2 regions of the Ensifer sp. Root1252 genome follow, and region 1 is predicted to be linked to the other one. Evidence: riboswitches for the same ligand, from Rfam matches in the RefSeq annotation. Region 1 holds a riboswitch; the other holds the start of a gene.

Region 1 (8,285 bases):
CCTTCCAGACCAACCTGCTGGCGCTGAATGCCGGCGTGGAAGCAGCGCGCGCCGGTGATGCCGGCAAGGGATTTGCCGTCGTCGCCCAGGAAGTGCGCGAACTCGCACAGCGTTCGGCCAATGCCGCCAAGGAGATCAAGGACCTGATCCGCAATTCAGCGGTGGAAGTGCAGAGCGGCGTCAAACTCGTGCGTGAAACCGGCGAGGCTCTGCGCACGATCGAAGGCTTTATCGTCACGATCAACCAGCACATGGACGCGATCGCCGTTTCGGCACAGGAACAGTCCGCCGGGCTTTCCGAGGTCAACACCGCCGTCAACCAGATGGACCAGGTGACCCAGCAGAACGCCGCAATGGTCGAAGAGGCGAACGCCGCAAGCGCGACGCTGGCACAGGAGGCCGGCCGTCTTCGCGAACTGATCGCTCGCTTCACATTGGCCCAGGATTCGGGCCACGGTTACGCGCCTTGGACCGGCTCATCGCGCCGGGCAGCATAGTCCGAACGGGTGAAATTCTTGGCACTACAAGTGAAACGGCCTCCGGAAACGGAGGCCGTTTCTTGCTTGCGGAGGTCGTTACCGTGAAATTGCAGAGGTTTTAGTCGACAAATGTAGCAATTGTAACTATCAATAATGTTGCTGCCATTTGACATGGCACCTCACAATTTTCCAATGATGATCATGAAGAAGACATTCGAAGTTTCCGACAGACTGTTTGAGCTTTATCACCGCGTCCACCGGCTCGTGAACGAGTCGATGACGGAGGAAGGCGTTTCGCTGGCGCGGAGCAAATTCCTGTTCTTCCTGAGCAAGCTCGGCCCCTGTCGCTCGACGGATATCGCCTGCGCGCTGAACTTTGCGCCGCGCACCGTCACCGAAGCGATCGACGGCCTCGAGCGCGACCGATTGGTGATGCGCAAACCCGATCCCGAGGATCGCCGCGCCAAGATCGTCTCGATCACCGACACGGGACGCGTGATCCTGGAGGCAGCCGAACACCCGCGCAAACAGCTGATCGAGGAGATCTTCTCCGCGCTCGACGACAAGGAGCTCGGTCAGCTCTTCGATATCGTCGGCAAACTCGTCGACAAGACCGACGAAATTCGCAAGCGCAAGGATGAGGCCGAAGCAGCACAGATTGCGGTCGCTCGCTAGGCCCGCCCTTCCCCCAGCCTTTACAGATAGCCGAAACAGAAAGAGGCCGGGACGTCATGTCCCGGCCTCTTTCGTTTTTCTCCTGGCCCGACGATTACATCGCGTCGATGGCACCGATGGAGAAGAACAGTGTCTCGCCGGAGGAATCGTCGACGCCGTCATTGTCGGTGACGACATAGCCGTTGCCGGCGGCATCGACGGTGAAGCCTTCGACCTTGTCGACGACGTAACCCTTCAGGGCCCTCAGATCGGGAAGGAGGTCGCGAACCTCTTCCTTCTTGACGACAGGAAGCTCGCCGCCAAGGGCTGCCGGCTTCAGGTCGGCAAGGGCGACACGGTAGAGCTTCTTCAGCTTGGCTGCCTGGCCGATCAGGTTGTCTCGCTCGATGATATAGGCATAGTCGCCGTGGACGGAGATTTCCGACAGGCCGACCCAGCCGCCATCCGCCTTCTCGAGCGGATAACGCACAGCACCCCATTCCTCGCTCGACGGCTTGTAGGAGACGAGCTTGACGAAGCCCTTCTCGTCGTCCTTCCATTCGCGCTGGACGGCCATCCAGAGAACCTGATCGTCGCCTTCGCCGACAACCGTTACACCCTCGAAGCCGAAGCGGCTCTCGCCTGCACGCAGAGTTTCGGGCAGGGCGATCTCCTTCTTGATCTCGCCCTTCTTGTTCACACGCAGCAGCGCGTGGCTGTAGAGCTTGTCGGCGTTGCCTTCCGAAGCGAGCCAGAAGCCCCCTTCCCCATCATTGGCGATGCCTTCGATGTCGAGCTTCTGTGCCGGGGCGCCATCGCGGGTGATCCGAAGCGTCTCGGTGATCAACGCCGGCTTCTGCGTCGCATCGATGGTGAAGATGGTCGGCTGCGATGCATAAACCGAATCGTTGACTGCGCGCAGGAAGCCCGGCTTGTCGGCAACGGCTGCGAGGCCCGACAAGGCTCCGAAGCCCACCGGCAGACCATCCTTGTCCGCCGAACGGATCTGCGGATAGGCGGCTTCACCTTCGCCACGCTCGTAGATCATCACATGCGAGCGAGCGCCGCCGTCTTCGCCGAGATCGACCTCGTTGGCGGTCGCAAGCAGATTGCGCGACGGGATCGCGACGGCACCCTCCGGCGAGATGCCCGACGGCAGCAATTGCAGCAGTTCCGGCTCGGCGCCGGTGTCCTTGTAAACGCCGACGACGGATGCACGTTCGGCAAGCACGAAGAACAGATTGTCTTCGCCGAACTTGGCAGCCTCGAGGCCTTCCGGCTCGACGCCCTTGGCCGACGAGCGCTTCTCGGGATAGTGGCCGATCGAAGCGATCTCGTGTTCGAAACTCGCACCCGATTCGAACAGGACCTTACCGGCCGTATCGAAGATGGTGAAGCCGCGCGAACCGCCCTCATAGTCACCTTCGTTGGCGACGACGATGCGATTGTCGTCGAGCCACTTGACGGCGTCAGGCTCGCGCTTGCGGCCCGGTTGCTCGTCCATGAAGGCGATAGCGCCGTCACGCTTGGCGTCGATGTCCCTAAGGTCGACCGCGCCAGCGGAGAAATGCGTCTTTACCGTCGCCGACTTGCCGTCGATGATGACGATGTGGTTGTTCTCCTGCAGCGTCAGCGCAATCTCGTCCTTGCCGTTGAAGGACACGAATTCCGGCTCCGGGTCGTCGCCTGCAACCTCGGCAAGACCGGTGAGGGTCACGTGCTTGATCGTCGCGCAATCGGCACCACCATCCTTCAGAGACAGGATCACCAGGTCGCCGGCAGGCATCTGCGGGATCTTGCCGTCGTTGACCTCTTCATCGCGCTCATTCTCGATCGCGATCGCAGCAATGGTCCGGTCCTTGTTGACCGCGACGGAGTCCGGCTGGCCGCCGAGATCGCAGGTCGACTCGACCTTCTTCGAGGCAACGTCGACGGTAGCGAGAAAGCCGGAAGGCTTGGTGAAGCTTTCGCGTGTGTTGACCGCGATCAGGGCCTTGGTACCGGCGACGGTTACCGAGGTCGGCTCGCCATCGAACGACACGATACCGGCCGCCTTCGGCGCCTTGGCGTCGGTGATATCGATAAGGCCGATGCGCTTGCCCGGGCTATCGGAATAGATCAGCGTATTGCCGTCTTCGGTGGCGGTAATGATTTCCGCGGATGTCGCGTCCTTGCGGGCATCGCCCTCCGGCAGATTGTCGGCAACGGCGAAGGACGCAATACGATTGAACACCGGTTCGGCGGCAGCCGGAAAGGCAACGGACGCAAGAAGTATGGCGGCAAGTGCCGTTCTGCATGATGAAATGGTCATGAAAAATCCCCCATGTCGAATATTCAAAACAAGGGGGTTCTGCGGGATGGCGATGACAGGCGCATGACAGTCCCGCGCCTTTGTTGTGCAGCGTTGTCTTACGCGGTCGCGCGCTCGCGTTTCATCTCGTTGCGCATGATGAAAAGCGAGGCGCCGAGGATCAGGACCGCCCCCAGCCACAGATAGCCGCTCGGCGCATAACCGAAGACGAGCCAGCCGGCGAGAACGTTGAGCGGTAGCTTGAGATCGTCGAAAGGCTGCACATACGCTGCGTCTGCGACGGTATAGGCAAGCGTCAACAGATACTGTGCCACCACGGTCAAAAGCCCCGCCAGCACCAATAGCGCAAGGATAGTTCCACTCGGCACGACAAACCCTGCCGACAGCGCCAGCACACCATTGATCGGCGTCAGAAGCACGAGCAACCAGACCGTTATCGTCTCAGGGCGCTCGATGCCTGTCAGGCTCTTGGTGATCAGCGACGCCGCCCCCCAGAGCAGCGCCGAGAAAACCGGCAGCAGCGCTGCCCAGGTGAAGCTTTCCGACCAGGGCTGCAGGATGATCGTGGCGCCGGCAAAGCCGACTGCCGCCGCTGCCCAGCGTGCCGGACCAACGCGTTCGCCCAGGAAGAGCCGCGCACCAAGAATGATGAAAAATGGCGATGTCATCACCAGCGCGATCGCCTGCCAGATCGGAACAGAAGCCAGGCCCGAAACCCAGGCCCCTACGCCGAGCGCCGCAAAGGCAACGCGAATGACGTGACGCCAGGGGTAATCGGTGCGCATGGCCGACAGGCCGGCGCGAAACAGGAACGGCAGGGAGAAGACGAGTGCAAATGCATATTGCCAGAAGGCAGTCGAGGTGGCGGAAAAGCCGAGTTGCATCGTCATCCATTGCGTGACGACATTCAGGAGAGCAAAGGCGACGCCGGCCAGTATCATCCAGGCCGCACCGGCCATGGCACGGGAGGTGAAAAGTGCTTGGGTCGTCTCGCTCATGTCCTTCATCCGCAAACAGGGACCTACACAAATCAGGACACATGAGCGCAGGATGCGACGACGGACCGCCCGCCCGTCGCACCCACGATCATTCTCTTTCATCCGGACTGTGACCGTCGGCTCCGGAATCGCACCGGATCTGCTAACCTTCCGACACGACAGCGCCTGAAGTGCTCGCGGGCTTGGGCCTGCTGCATAATTCCTTAAATCCAATCCGATTTAAGGAGAAAATTATGCAGCAGCTTTCAAGTGTCACAGCGTCCGTTGCGCGTCATATTTGACGCGCGGCGCTGAGCCCTTACCGCCGGTGGGGAGTTTCACCCCGCCCTGAGAACAGGGCTGAGCCGTAGACCAAAGACCGCGCTGCTGCAAGGGCAGCCGAAACGCAAAAGGGTCCGGCGTGAACCGAACCCTTCAAGACTTGGACGGCCGGCCTCGTATCCGGCCGTCAAGCAAACCTATCAGCCGTTAACGGCATCCTTCAGGCCCTTGCCGGCCGTGAACTTCGGAACGTTGCGTGCCGGGATGTCAACTTCAGCGCCCGTGGACGGGTTGCGGCCCTTGGAGGCTTCGCGACGCGAAACGGAGAAGTTGCCGAAACCGACGAGGCGAATGTCGCCACCGTCCTTAAGTTCAGCCTGGATGGTCTCGAAAACTGCATCAACTGCGGAAGATGCGTCGGTCTTGGAAAGTCCGGCCTTCTCAGCAACGGCAGACACGAGCTCATTTTTGTTCATGTTTCCACCCCTTTCAAAATGGTTCGAAACGACTGTGTTTTTAAGCCGCGGCGGCTTGCGCATCGCCCGCGTCTTGCCATTCCCAATTGCGCCTAATCCCTTGGAATGCAAGGCTTGCAGCATGCTTTTACAACAAAAAAGACCGGCCAGAGGCCGGTCTTCCTTGTTTTTCTGCCAAATGGGCCTGACGGGAACACAATTGCACCCGCCCGGTCCTGTCAATCAGTGGGCGATGGAAGCGCCCGCTTCGTCCTGCGAATCAACCGCGGCGACGGTTGCCGGCTCATTTGCCGGGTCCCATTCGATCGGCTCCGGGACGCGGACCAGAGCGTGCTCGAGCACTTCACCCATCCGCGAAACGGGGATGATCTCCAGCACGTTCTTCACGTTGTCCGGGATCTCGGCGAGATCCTTGGCGTTTTCCTCGGGGATCAGCACCTTCTTGATGCCGCCGCGAACGGCCGCCAGCAGTTTTTCCTTCAGTCCTCCGATCGGCAGCACGCGGCCGCGAAGGGTGATCTCACCCGTCATCGCCACGTCCTTGGAGATCGGAATACCGGTCATGACAGAGACGATCGCTGTTGCCATGGCAACACCGGCCGACGGGCCATCCTTGGGCGTCGCGCCTTCCGGCAAGTGCACGTGGATGTCGCGCTTGTCGAACAGCGGCGGCTCAATGCCGAAGTCGATCGCCCGCGAGCGGACATAGGATGCCGCCGCCGAAATCGATTCCTTCATCACGTCGCGCAGGTTGCCGGTGACGGTCATGCGGCCCTTGCCGGGCATCATGACGCCTTCGATCGTCAGCAGTTCGCCGCCGACCTCGGTCCAGGCAAGACCTGTGACCACACCGACCTGATCGTCGCGTTCGGCTTCGCCGTGACGATAACGCGGTACGCCAAGGTAGTCCTGGATGTTGCCGGCAGTGACTGCCACTGCCTTGGCCTTGCCCTTGATGATCTCGGTTACCGCCTTGCGGGCGAGCTTCATCAGTTCGCGCTCGAAGTTACGAACGCCGGCTTCGCGTGTGTAGGTCTGGATGATCGCCATCAGCGCACCGTCGGTGACCGAAAACTCTTTCGGCTGCAGCGCGTGATCGCGGATCGCCTTCGGCAGCAGGTGCCGCTTGGCGATTTCAAGCTTTTCCTCTTCGGTGTAGCCGGCAATACGGATCACTTCCATGCGGTCCATCAGCGGCGCCGGAATGTTCAGCGTGTTCGCCGTGGTGATGAACATCACGTTGGACAGATCGTATTCGACTTCAAGGTAGTGATCCATGAAGGTCGAGTTCTGTTCTGGATCCAGCACCTCCAGCAGAGCCGAGGACGGGTCGCCACGGAAGTCCTGGCCCATCTTGTCGATCTCGTCGAACAGGAAGAGCGGGTTGGACTTCTTCGCCTTCTTCATCGACTGGACGACCTTGCCGGGCATCGAGCCAATGTAGGTGCGGCGGTGACCGCGGATTTCGGCTTCGTCACGAACGCCACCCAGCGCCATGCGCACGTATTCGCGGCCGGTCGCCTTGGCGATCGACTTGGCAAGCGAAGTCTTGCCGACGCCCGGAGGGCCGACGAGGCACAGGATCGGGCCTTTGATCTTCGTCGAACGGGCCTGGACGGCGAGATATTCGACGATGCGCTCCTTGACCTTGTCGAGGCCGAAGTGATCGACGTTGAGCACTTCCTCGGCATGGTTCAGATCGGTCTTGATCTTGGACTTCTTGCCCCACGGCATGCCAAGCAGCCAATCCAGATAGTTGCGCACGACGGTTGCTTCCGCCGACATCGGGCTCATCTGGCGCAGCTTCTTCAGCTCGGCGTCGGCCTTTTCGCGCGCTTCCTTGGAAAGCTTGGTCTTGGCGATGCGCTCTTCGATTTCGGCCATCTCGTCGCGGCCGTCTTCACCGTCGCCGAGTTCCTTCTGGATCGCCTTCATCTGTTCGTTGAGGTAGTACTCGCGTTGGGTCTTCTCCATCTGGCGCTTGACGCGCGAACGGATACGCTTTTCCACCTGCAGGACGGAGATCTCACCTTCCATGAAGCCGAGCGCCTTTTCCAGGCGCATCTTCACGCTGGTGGTTTCCAGCATTTCCTGCTTTTCGACGATCTTGATCGATAGATGCGATGCGACGGTGTCGGCAAGCTTCGAATAATCTTCGATCTGGCTCGCGACGCCGACGACTTCCGGAGAAATCTTCTTGTTGAGTTTCACGTAGCTTTCGAATTCGGAGACGACCGAGCGGCTGAGCGCCTCGATCTCGACCGGATCTTCTTCCGGCTCGTCAAGCGCCTGTGCGGACGCTTCGTAGAATTCTTCGCGCGGCGTGTAGCTGTCGATCTTGGCGCGCGTGCGCCCTTCGACCAGCACCTTGACGGTGCCGTCGGGCAGCTTCAGGAGCTGCAGGACATTGGCAATCGTGCCCACCTGGTAGATCGCCGAGGCTTCCGGATCGTCGTCCGTCGCGTTGATCTGGGTGGCAAGCATGATCTGCTTGTCGGTCCCCATGACTTCTTCAAGCGCACGGATGGACTTTTCACGGCCGACAAAGAGCGGCACGATCATGTGCGGGAAGACTACAATGTCGCGAAGCGGCAAGACCGGATAGGTCGCGCTTTCAGTCGCCGGAGACGTTTTGCTCGTCATGTCATTTCCTTTCCGTCCCGATTTCGGGCCCGTTCCCGGGAGCCACAGCGGCACTCCCGGTTGTCATATTTTCCACATGAAAGTGGAGTGCTAGAGAGTCCTTTTCAAGGCTCGCCGCAACATCCACCATCAGTGGCCGGGTCCTTCTGACTACGCTTTATTGCTGTTGCGTACCTTGCGACGGAAAACGAGGCTTCAAGGATATGCAACGGCCGAGGCCCTCTACTGAATCGTCACATCATTGCGTTGTTAAGACACTTTAGCAACAACCGAATTGTTAAATCGTCCCCCGCGCAAGCCATCTCAACAACTAAGTGCAAGGCCATGAAAAAGCCCGCACGAGGCGGGCTTTTTCAGGTCCGATCTGTGGGCCTGCGATCAGGCCGAAACGTTCGCCTTCTCTTCCGAGCGCTCGGAATAGATGTAGAGCGGCCGCGCCGCACCCTTCACCACCTCGTCGGAG
Region 2 (8,285 bases), on a different contig from region 1:
ATGCGCCACGGCGACGTGCTGATTCTCTTCGACATCCGCCGTTACGAGCAGGAAATGGAGACGCTGGCGAAATCGGCGCGCGAACGCGGCGTCGAGATCGTCCTCTTCACCGATCGCTGGAGCTCGCCGGTGGCAAAATCCGCCTCCAAGGTCTTCCGCTCGCAGATCGAGGTGCCCTCGGCCTGGGACAGTTCAGTGGTGATCCTGTTTCTGGTCGAGGCCCTGATCGAGGCCGTCCAGAGCACCAACTGGGACGCAACCCGCGACCGGATGAAGACGCTAGAGGGATTGTTCGATTCGACCCGCATCTTTCGCAAACCGGTTTAGGAGGAGTGGCCGGCACGTTCACGGAATTTTATGCACGTGTGTTTCAGTGAAGGCGCCGTGTCGAAAAAAGAATTGTTCTTCCAACGACATGCGCGGCGCGAACAGACAGATCGCTGTCACACAAGTTTCATCGCATCTCTTTAACAGCATCGCCGAAATTGACTGAAAACCCATAAGGAGAACGCCAGTGATTTCAACGACTCAACGCCTGCTCTCGCTTTCCACCGCCATGCTTCTGGCAACGACGGCCATCGCCGCTGCCGAGCCGAGCGAAGAGCTCATCGCCGCCGCCAAAAAGGAAGGCTCGCTGACCACCATCGCACTTCCGCACAACTGGTGCGGCTATGGCGACGTCATCGCAGGCTTCAAGGCCAAGTATGGCCTGGAAGTCAACGAGCTGAACCCGGATGCCGGTTCGGGCGACGAAATCGAAGCCATCAAGGCCAACAAGGGCAACACCGGCCCGCAGGCGCCTGACGTCATCGACGTCGGTCTCTCCTTCGGTCCGTCGGCCAAGGCCGAAGGCCTGATCCAGCCCTACAAGGTCTCCACTTGGGATTCGATCCCGGATTCGGCCAAGGACGCCGAAGGTTACTGGTACGGCGACTACTACGGCGTTCTCTCCTTCGTGGTGAACACCGACATCGTCAAGGACGTGCCGAAGGACTGGGCCGACCTGAAGAAGTCGGACTACGCCAACTCGGTCGCCATGGCCGGCGACCCGCGCGCCTCCAACCAGGCGGTTCAGGCCGTCTACGCCGCCGGCCTCGCCGCTGGCGAAACCGATGCCGTCAAGGCTGGTGAAACGGGCCTCGGCTTCTTCGCCGAAGTCAACAAGGCCGGCAACTTCGTTCCGGTTATCGGCAAGTCCGCCTCGCTCGCGCAGGGCTCGACCCCGGTCGTGATCGCCTGGGACTACAACGGCCTTTCCTGGCGCGACAGCCTCAACGGCAACCCGCCGGTTGAAGTCGTCGTTCCGGCTTCGGGCGTCGTCGCCGGCGTCTACGTCCAGGCGATCTCGGCCTACGCGCCGCACCCGAACGCGGCAAAGCTGTGGATGGAGTATCTTTATTCCGACGAAGGTCAGCTCGGCTGGCTGAAGGGCTATTGCCACCCGATCCGCTTCAACGACCTCGCCAAGAACGGCAAGATCCCGCAGGAACTGCTCGACAAGCTGCCGCCGGCAGCAGCCTACGAAAAGGCTGTCTTCCCGACGCTCGAAGAGCAGGCCAAGGGCAAGGAAGCGATTACCACCAAGTGGGATAGCGTCGTCGGCGCAAACGTGCAGTAATATCCATGACTTCCGCCTCTCCGCGCCTCGGCGCGGGGAGGTTTCCCTAAAGCGCGTCACGATCACCAGGATTCGCTTGCTGCGCTTTAAGGTCTTGTTTTTGCGCATGTCGTTGTCGCAAACCGCAACACGCTTTTGCGCGACATGGTTTAATCTCGTGCACAATTCCTTAGCTCGGTATCGATCTAAGGAATTTTGCAGCAAATCAAAGCGCTAAGGCGATCTTTGTGCGTTCATGCGGACGCGCAAAGGTCACTGCAAGCCTCGGGACAGAAAGCCTATATGAGCACCGCTTCACCGACCTTGATCAGCAAGCGAGCCGTCATCGACTGGCTCGGCATTGCCCCCTTCATGCTTTTCGCGCTGCTGTTCCTGATCATCCCGACGCTTTATCTCGTCACCGGCGCGTTCCTGACGCCCGATGGCAGCTTTACCTTCAAGAACATCGGCGATCTGTTCACGCCCTCGATCCTCAGCGCCTACTGGATCTCGATCCGGATCTCGATCGCGTCCTCGATCGGCGGCGCGCTGATCGGCTTCTTCCTCGCCTGGGCAATCGTGCTCGGCGGCGTGCCGACCTGGATCCGCTCGGGCCTCCTGACCTTTTCGGGCGTCGCCTCGAACTTCGCCGGCGTGCCGCTCGCCTTCGCCTTCCTCGCGACCCTCGGGCGCACCGGCCTCGTCACCGTCTTCCTGCGCGAATGGTTCGGCTTCAATCTCTATTCGACCGGCTTCAACCTGCTGTCGTTTTTCGGATTGACCATCACCTACATGTATTTCCAGATCCCGCTGATGGTGCTGATCCTGACGCCGGCGCTCGATGGTCTGAAGAAAGAATGGCGCGAAGCCTCTGAAATCCTTGGCGCCTCGACCTGGCAGTACTGGCGCATGGTGGCGCTGCCGATCCTGTGGCCGAGCCTGCTCGGCACCACGCTCCTGCTGTTTGCCAACGCCTTCGGCGCGATCGCCACGGCCTATGCCTTGACCGGGTCCTCGCTCAACATCGTGCCGATCCTGCTCTATGCGCAGATCCGCGGCGACGTGCTGCACAATCCGAACCTCGGCTATGCGCTGGCGCTCGGCATGATCGTCATCACCGGCATCTCGAACGTTCTCTATATCTGGCTGCGTATGCGCGCCGAACGGTGGCAGAAATGAAAGCACAACGTCTCGGCGCCTGGATCGCCATCGCCATCGGTGCAAGCTACTTCATCATCCCGCTGCTGGGCACGCTGGAATTCTCGCTGCGCATGCGCCGCGGCGAATACTCGTTCGACGCCTATCGCTCGGTCTTCTCCGACCTGCAGTTCCGCGAGACCTTCGGCTATTCGATGATGATGGCCGTGTTGACCATCGTCTTCGGCATGCTGCTGGTGGTGCCGACCGCCTATTGGGTCCGCCTTCGCCTGCCGCAGGTGCGCCCGATCATCGAATTCATCACCCTTCTGCCGCTGGTCATCCCGGCGATCGTCATCGTCTTCGGCTATCTGCGCCTCTACAACTCCTCGTCGTGGATCCCGCTGACCGGCTCGATCTCCGGCACCAATGCGCTGTTGATGTTCTCCTACATGACGCTGTCCCTGCCCTACATGTACCGGGCGGTCGATACCGCGATGCGGGCGATCGACGTCCGCACGCTGACGGAAGCCGCCGAAAGCCTCGGCGCCAAATGGCCGACGATCCTGTTTCGCTGCATCTTCCCCAACGTCATGAGTGGCGTGCTCTCCGGCGCCTTCATCACCTTTGCGATCGTCATGGGCGAATTCACCATGGCCGCGCTGCTCAACCGCCCGGCCTTCGGTCCGTACCTGCAGCTCGTCGGCGCCAACAAGGCCTATGAGCCTTCGGCGCTCGCGGTCATCGCATTCGCCATCACCTGGCTCAGCATGGGTCTGATCCAGCTCGTTTCCCGCATCCAGAAATCCGCTCCGGCCAAGGCTTGATCACATGGCATTCCTGACACTGAACAATATCCAGAAGTCCTTCGGCCCGGTTCAGGTCGTGCACAACTTCAACATGGTCATCGACAAGGGCGAGTTCGTTTCGTTCCTAGGCCCGTCAGGCTGCGGCAAGACGACGATCCTGCGCATGATCGCCGGCTTCGAGACGCCGTCGGGCGGCACGATCACCATCGACAGCAAGGACCAGGGAACGCTGAAGCCCAACCAGCGCAACATCGGCATGGTGTTCCAGGCCTATGCGCTGTTTCCCAACATGAACGTCAACGACAACGTCGCCTTCGGCCTGAAAGTCGCCGGGGCGCAGAAGTCGGAGATCGATACACGCGTCAAGCAGATGCTGAGCCTGATCAAGCTCGAGCACCTGGCCGACCGCTTCCCCTACCAGCTTTCCGGCGGCCAGCAGCAGCGCGTGGCGCTCGCGCGCGCCCTCGCCGTCAAGCCGCAGGTGCTGCTGCTCGACGAGCCGCTGTCGGCGCTCGACGCCAAGATCCGCGTGTCGCTGCGCGAGGAAATCCGCCAGATCCAGCAGCAGCTCGGCATCACCACTGTCTTCGTCACCCATGACCAGGAAGAAGCCCTGTCGATCTCCGACCGCATCGTCGTCATGAATTCCGGGCGAGCCGACCAGATCGGCACGCCGTTCGAGATCTACAACACCCCTGCGACCCGATTCGTCGCCTCCTTCGTCGGCACGCTCAACATCATCGAAGCCAAGGTCGCCGACCCGGCCGCCGGTGCTGTCACCATCGGCAACCAGCAGGTGTCGCTGAAGGAGCCGATCGCCGGCATGAAGGGTGGCGACAACATTTCGCTGGCGCTGCGCCCGGAGGCAGGCTCGATCGCCGACAGCGCCAGGGGCGACACCGCGCTGACCGGCGAGGTGGTTTCGACCAGCTTCCTCGGCTCGGTCATCCGCACCAAGCTGCGCATCGGCGGCGACGTCATCTCCTTCGACATGTTCAACGACCCCGGCCTGACGCCGCCGGCCTTCGGCTCGAACGTCACGCTCCGCTTTGCCGCCAAGGACCTGCTCGTCATCCGCGAGTAGATCTCCAGCGTCCCCCTACAGCGCGTGCGTCTTGTTACGCGCAAAGGTCGCTGTAGCGCTTTGAAGTGCTGCATGTTTTTATCCCTAAATCGAATAGGATTTAAGGAAACATGCAGTAGCTGCCTTGCACATGCCGTGGAGAGATTGCCTGAACCGTCGAATGAAAAACAGCGCATTTTGCACCGGCGGCCGCCATGACTAAAGCGCAGCCGAGTGCGTTCGTCACCCATATCCACGAAGAACTCGCGGATATCGGTCCCGTTGACATAGGCCGCTTCTTCGGCTTGGGCCTATCTTGTCGCTGATCGCCAGTTCGCCATCAGCATCAAGGATCGCCTCTATTTCAGGGTTGATCAGCCCCTGAGAGATGCGCTTCTCAGCGAAGGATGTCAGCCGTTCACCTACAACAAGGGCGGCAAACCGGTGGTCGTGCACCGCTACTACGAAGCACCGGTCACTTGCCTTGATGACAGGCAGGCGCTGCTCCATTGGTCCGCACGCGCGATCGCCGCCGAAGACGAAGCCCCGCGTCGCGTCCGCAGATAAATGTCTCGTGGCGGCGACGCGGCACGCGGCCGAGGTCAGACTACGGCGGCTCCCGACGGGAACAGATTTGTCCGGGAGCGATACGGCACGGAAAAAATCTGTCGCGATTTCCCGGATTTTCGTCGCGTCATGCGTTTGACCAGGCACGGCCGATCTATATAGTCGCTCTTGTTCTCAGGGCGGGGTGAAACTCCCCACCGGCGGTAGCGATCGAAAGATCGAAGCCCGCGAGCGCTTCGGAGGTCTACTTCGGAGGTCAGCAGATCCGGTCAGATTCCGGAGCCGACGGTCACAGTCCGGATGGAAGAGAGCAAGCAGGAACGTGGACCCCACACCGGGGTTTCGCGCGCGTGCATGTTCGCCCGACGGGAAAATTGGAAACGCCAAACCCTGGAAGGCTTGAGACCATGACTATTCTTTCCCACCCCACCGCCAAGATTGCGATTGTCCGTGCCCGCTGGCACGCCGACATCGTCGACCGCTGTGTCGATGCCTTCGTCGCCCAATGGACGAAGTTCGGCGGCAGTGCCGCCGACGTCGAGATCTTCGACGTGCCAGGCGCGCTGGAAATCCCGCTGCACGCGCAGAAGCTTGCCAGGACCGGCCGTTACGCCGCGATCCTCGGCACCGCCTTCGTCGTCGATGGCGGCATCTACCGCCATGACTTCGTCGCTGGCACGGTGCTCGACGGTATGATGCGCGTCCAGCTCGATACCGACGTGCCGGTGCTGTCGGCCGTGCTGACGCCGCACAATTTCCAGGAAAGCGCGCCGCTGATCGCCTTCTTCCGCGAACACTTCGTCGCCAAGGGCGAAGAAGCCGCCAATGCCTGCGCCCAGATCCTCGACGCCCGCGCCAAGCTGGCGCTGCTCAACGCCTGATCTGCTGGCGGGCCGCAAGCCCGCGCCGTATCCGGCCGCCACCCCTCATCCGGCCTGCCGGCCACCTTCTCCCCGCCTGCGGGGAGAAGGCTAGGGTGAGGGGCAAGGCTCGCTCAGCGCTCCGATGCGCAACCATCGAGCCGCTTCGCGGCGCCTGCTTGAATCAACCTCTGAACCACCTGAATCAAGCCGCCAGCAACAGCCGGCAAACCGCTGTTTCGAATAGCCAATTCCCGGCGTTCAATGCACCGGCTCTGCCTCATCAAGGCACCGTTCCAGCGCCGCCATCCGGTGGCGATGACCGACCGCCTCGAAACCGACGACGGTCACGAACGGCGCAAACATCAGAATGATCAGGCAGATCGCCATGTCGACGCCCGCCATCGCGGCCGCGATCGACGCCGCAAGCAGCAGCATCGTGCCGGCGAGCAGCCAGGCATGAAGCGGTTCCGACTGCCGCAGCAGATAGGCATACATGCCGTAGACCAGAGCGATATAGGCCGCGACCGGGACCGCCACCGTCAACACGGTCGCAAGCGACCCGATATGCGCCTTGTGCTCGATGTAATAGGCGGCGACATGCAGGCCCGCACCGGTCGCAACGATCGCGGCGAAAATGAACATGTGACCATAGCCCCAGACGAAGGAGCGTCTGCGGTGCACGTGCAGGACCTCGGCACTCGGCAACAGGAAATAGATCCACCACATGCCGAAGGTAAGCCCGGTGCCCGCAAGGCAGACGAGCGCCACGTCGAGGTTCCAGCCCTCCCCATCCACCACCGCCGTGATCGAGGCGACCGTGCCGACGACGCCTTCTCCGAGCGCGATGATTGCCAGAAGGCCGTAGCGTTCCGCAATATGGTGGGCATGCCAGGGCGTGCCGCCATGCCGCGTCTCGGCGATATAGGGCCCGAGCATCTCGATGACGGTGAGCGCCACGACCATGGCGAAGGTGACAACGATCGAGAAGTCGACGAAGATCTGCACGACCCAGCCGAGTTGCGCAACCGTGATCGCTACCACATAGGTCATGCAGGCCTGCCGTCGTGCCGGATCTTGGCCGGCGGCGCGCAGCCACTGGAAGATCATCGCCACCCGCATGACGACGTATCCGAGCACCATCACGCCATTGTCGAGATGGGCACCCTCGTCGACCGAGCGGAACATGGCGGGAAGGCCGATCGCCAGGATCAGCACGCCGACCATCTGCACCATGGTCACGCACCGGAACACCCAGTCGTCGGTGTCATAGGCGGAAGCAAACCAGGTGAAATTGATCCAGGCCCAGCAGATGGCGAAGCTGGCGAAGAAGAAGCCGATCAGCCCCGCCTTGAAATGTCCTTCGGCCATCAGATGCGCAAGCTGCGATGCCGCAAGGCTGAAGGCGATGACGAAGGTCAGGTCGAACAGAAGCTCGAGCGTCGTGGCTGTGCGGTGGTGTTCGTGCGTGTCGCGGCCGCTCATGCGCGCCAGGCGGTGGCTTCCGGCATGCGGCGGTGTCGTTGGGGCGTCGGGCATGGGGCGGCATTCCTCGCTGACGTGACGATATGCAAGCATGTTCAAATATTTACAGAAGCTTCGTCAAGCCGGCAGTGCCCCGGCGGTCTGCCAAAACACCCGACAGCGCCGCGCCTCAAACATGACGCGCAAACGACGCTGAAACGAATTAGGCAGTGGCAAATCAGGAAAAGACGCCCGGCATCTCTGCCGGGCGTCTCGCCGCGATGCGCGAGGGAGGATCAACGTGCATTGCGGTATTAGAGCATTTCCAGGAAAAGTGCGAATCGGCTTTCCGCCAGGAAATGCGTAAAAACAAAGAGATAGAGCGGGTCTGTGGCTCCGTTTAAACCGGAAACGCTCTAGCAGTTGGCTCGCTTACTTCGCCGCGTCGAGACGATCGATCGCGTCGACATTGCCGGCCGACGGGCCGTTCGCGTCGAATTCGGAGGCGAGCCAGGTATCAACGATCGACTTCGCCAGCTCCGGCCCGATGACGCGCGCGCCCATGGTGATGATCTGTGCGTTGTTCGACTTTGCCGCCCGCTCAGCGGAATAGGTGTCGTGGGTCAGCGCGGCGCGGATGCCCGGCACCTTGTTGGCCGAGATGCAGACGCCGATACCGGTGCCGCAGAACAGGATGCCGCGCTCGTTGTCGCCATCGACGATGGTCTGCGCCAGCTTCTGCGACAGGTCGGCGTAGAAACCGGACTGGCTGAGGTCGCTGACTTCGA

Evidence for each region. A riboswitch is a leader RNA that binds a small molecule or an ion and turns the genes downstream of it on or off. The one in region 1 is predicted to bind FMN.
Region 2: linked by a shared signal. The riboswitch ahead of ASD02_RS13115 (6,7-dimethyl-8-ribityllumazine synthase) and the one ahead of ASD02_RS27235 (DMT family transporter) in region 1 are both predicted to bind FMN.

What each region holds. Positions count from the first base shown of each region.
Region 1 is NZ_LMDT01000034.1:89,405-97,689, forward strand. It holds gene ASD02_RS27220 (HAMP domain-containing methyl-accepting chemotaxis protein) at 1-497, shown strand, start outside; gene ASD02_RS27225 (MarR family transcriptional regulator) at 681-1,154, shown strand; gene ASD02_RS27230 (esterase-like activity of phytase family protein) at 1,249-3,444, opposite strand; gene ASD02_RS27235 (DMT family transporter) at 3,543-4,442, opposite strand; FMN riboswitch at 4,529-4,781, opposite strand; gene hupB (DNA-binding protein HupB) at 4,904-5,179, opposite strand; gene lon (endopeptidase La) at 5,402-7,822, opposite strand; gene clpX (ATP-dependent Clp protease ATP-binding subunit ClpX) at 8,201-8,285, opposite strand, start outside.
Region 2 is NZ_LMDT01000012.1:115,549-123,833, reverse strand. It holds gene ASD02_RS13145 (MurR/RpiR family transcriptional regulator) at 1-327, shown strand, start outside; gene ASD02_RS13140 (ABC transporter substrate-binding protein) at 515-1,618, shown strand; gene ASD02_RS13135 (ABC transporter permease subunit) at 1,901-2,776, shown strand; gene ASD02_RS13130 (ABC transporter permease) at 2,773-3,561, shown strand; gene ASD02_RS13125 (ABC transporter ATP-binding protein) at 3,566-4,627, shown strand; FMN riboswitch at 5,340-5,489, shown strand; gene ASD02_RS13115 (6,7-dimethyl-8-ribityllumazine synthase) at 5,581-6,054, shown strand; gene ASD02_RS13110 (low temperature requirement protein A) at 6,295-7,572, opposite strand; gene ASD02_RS13105 (RpiB/LacA/LacB family sugar-phosphate isomerase) at 7,930-8,285, opposite strand, start outside.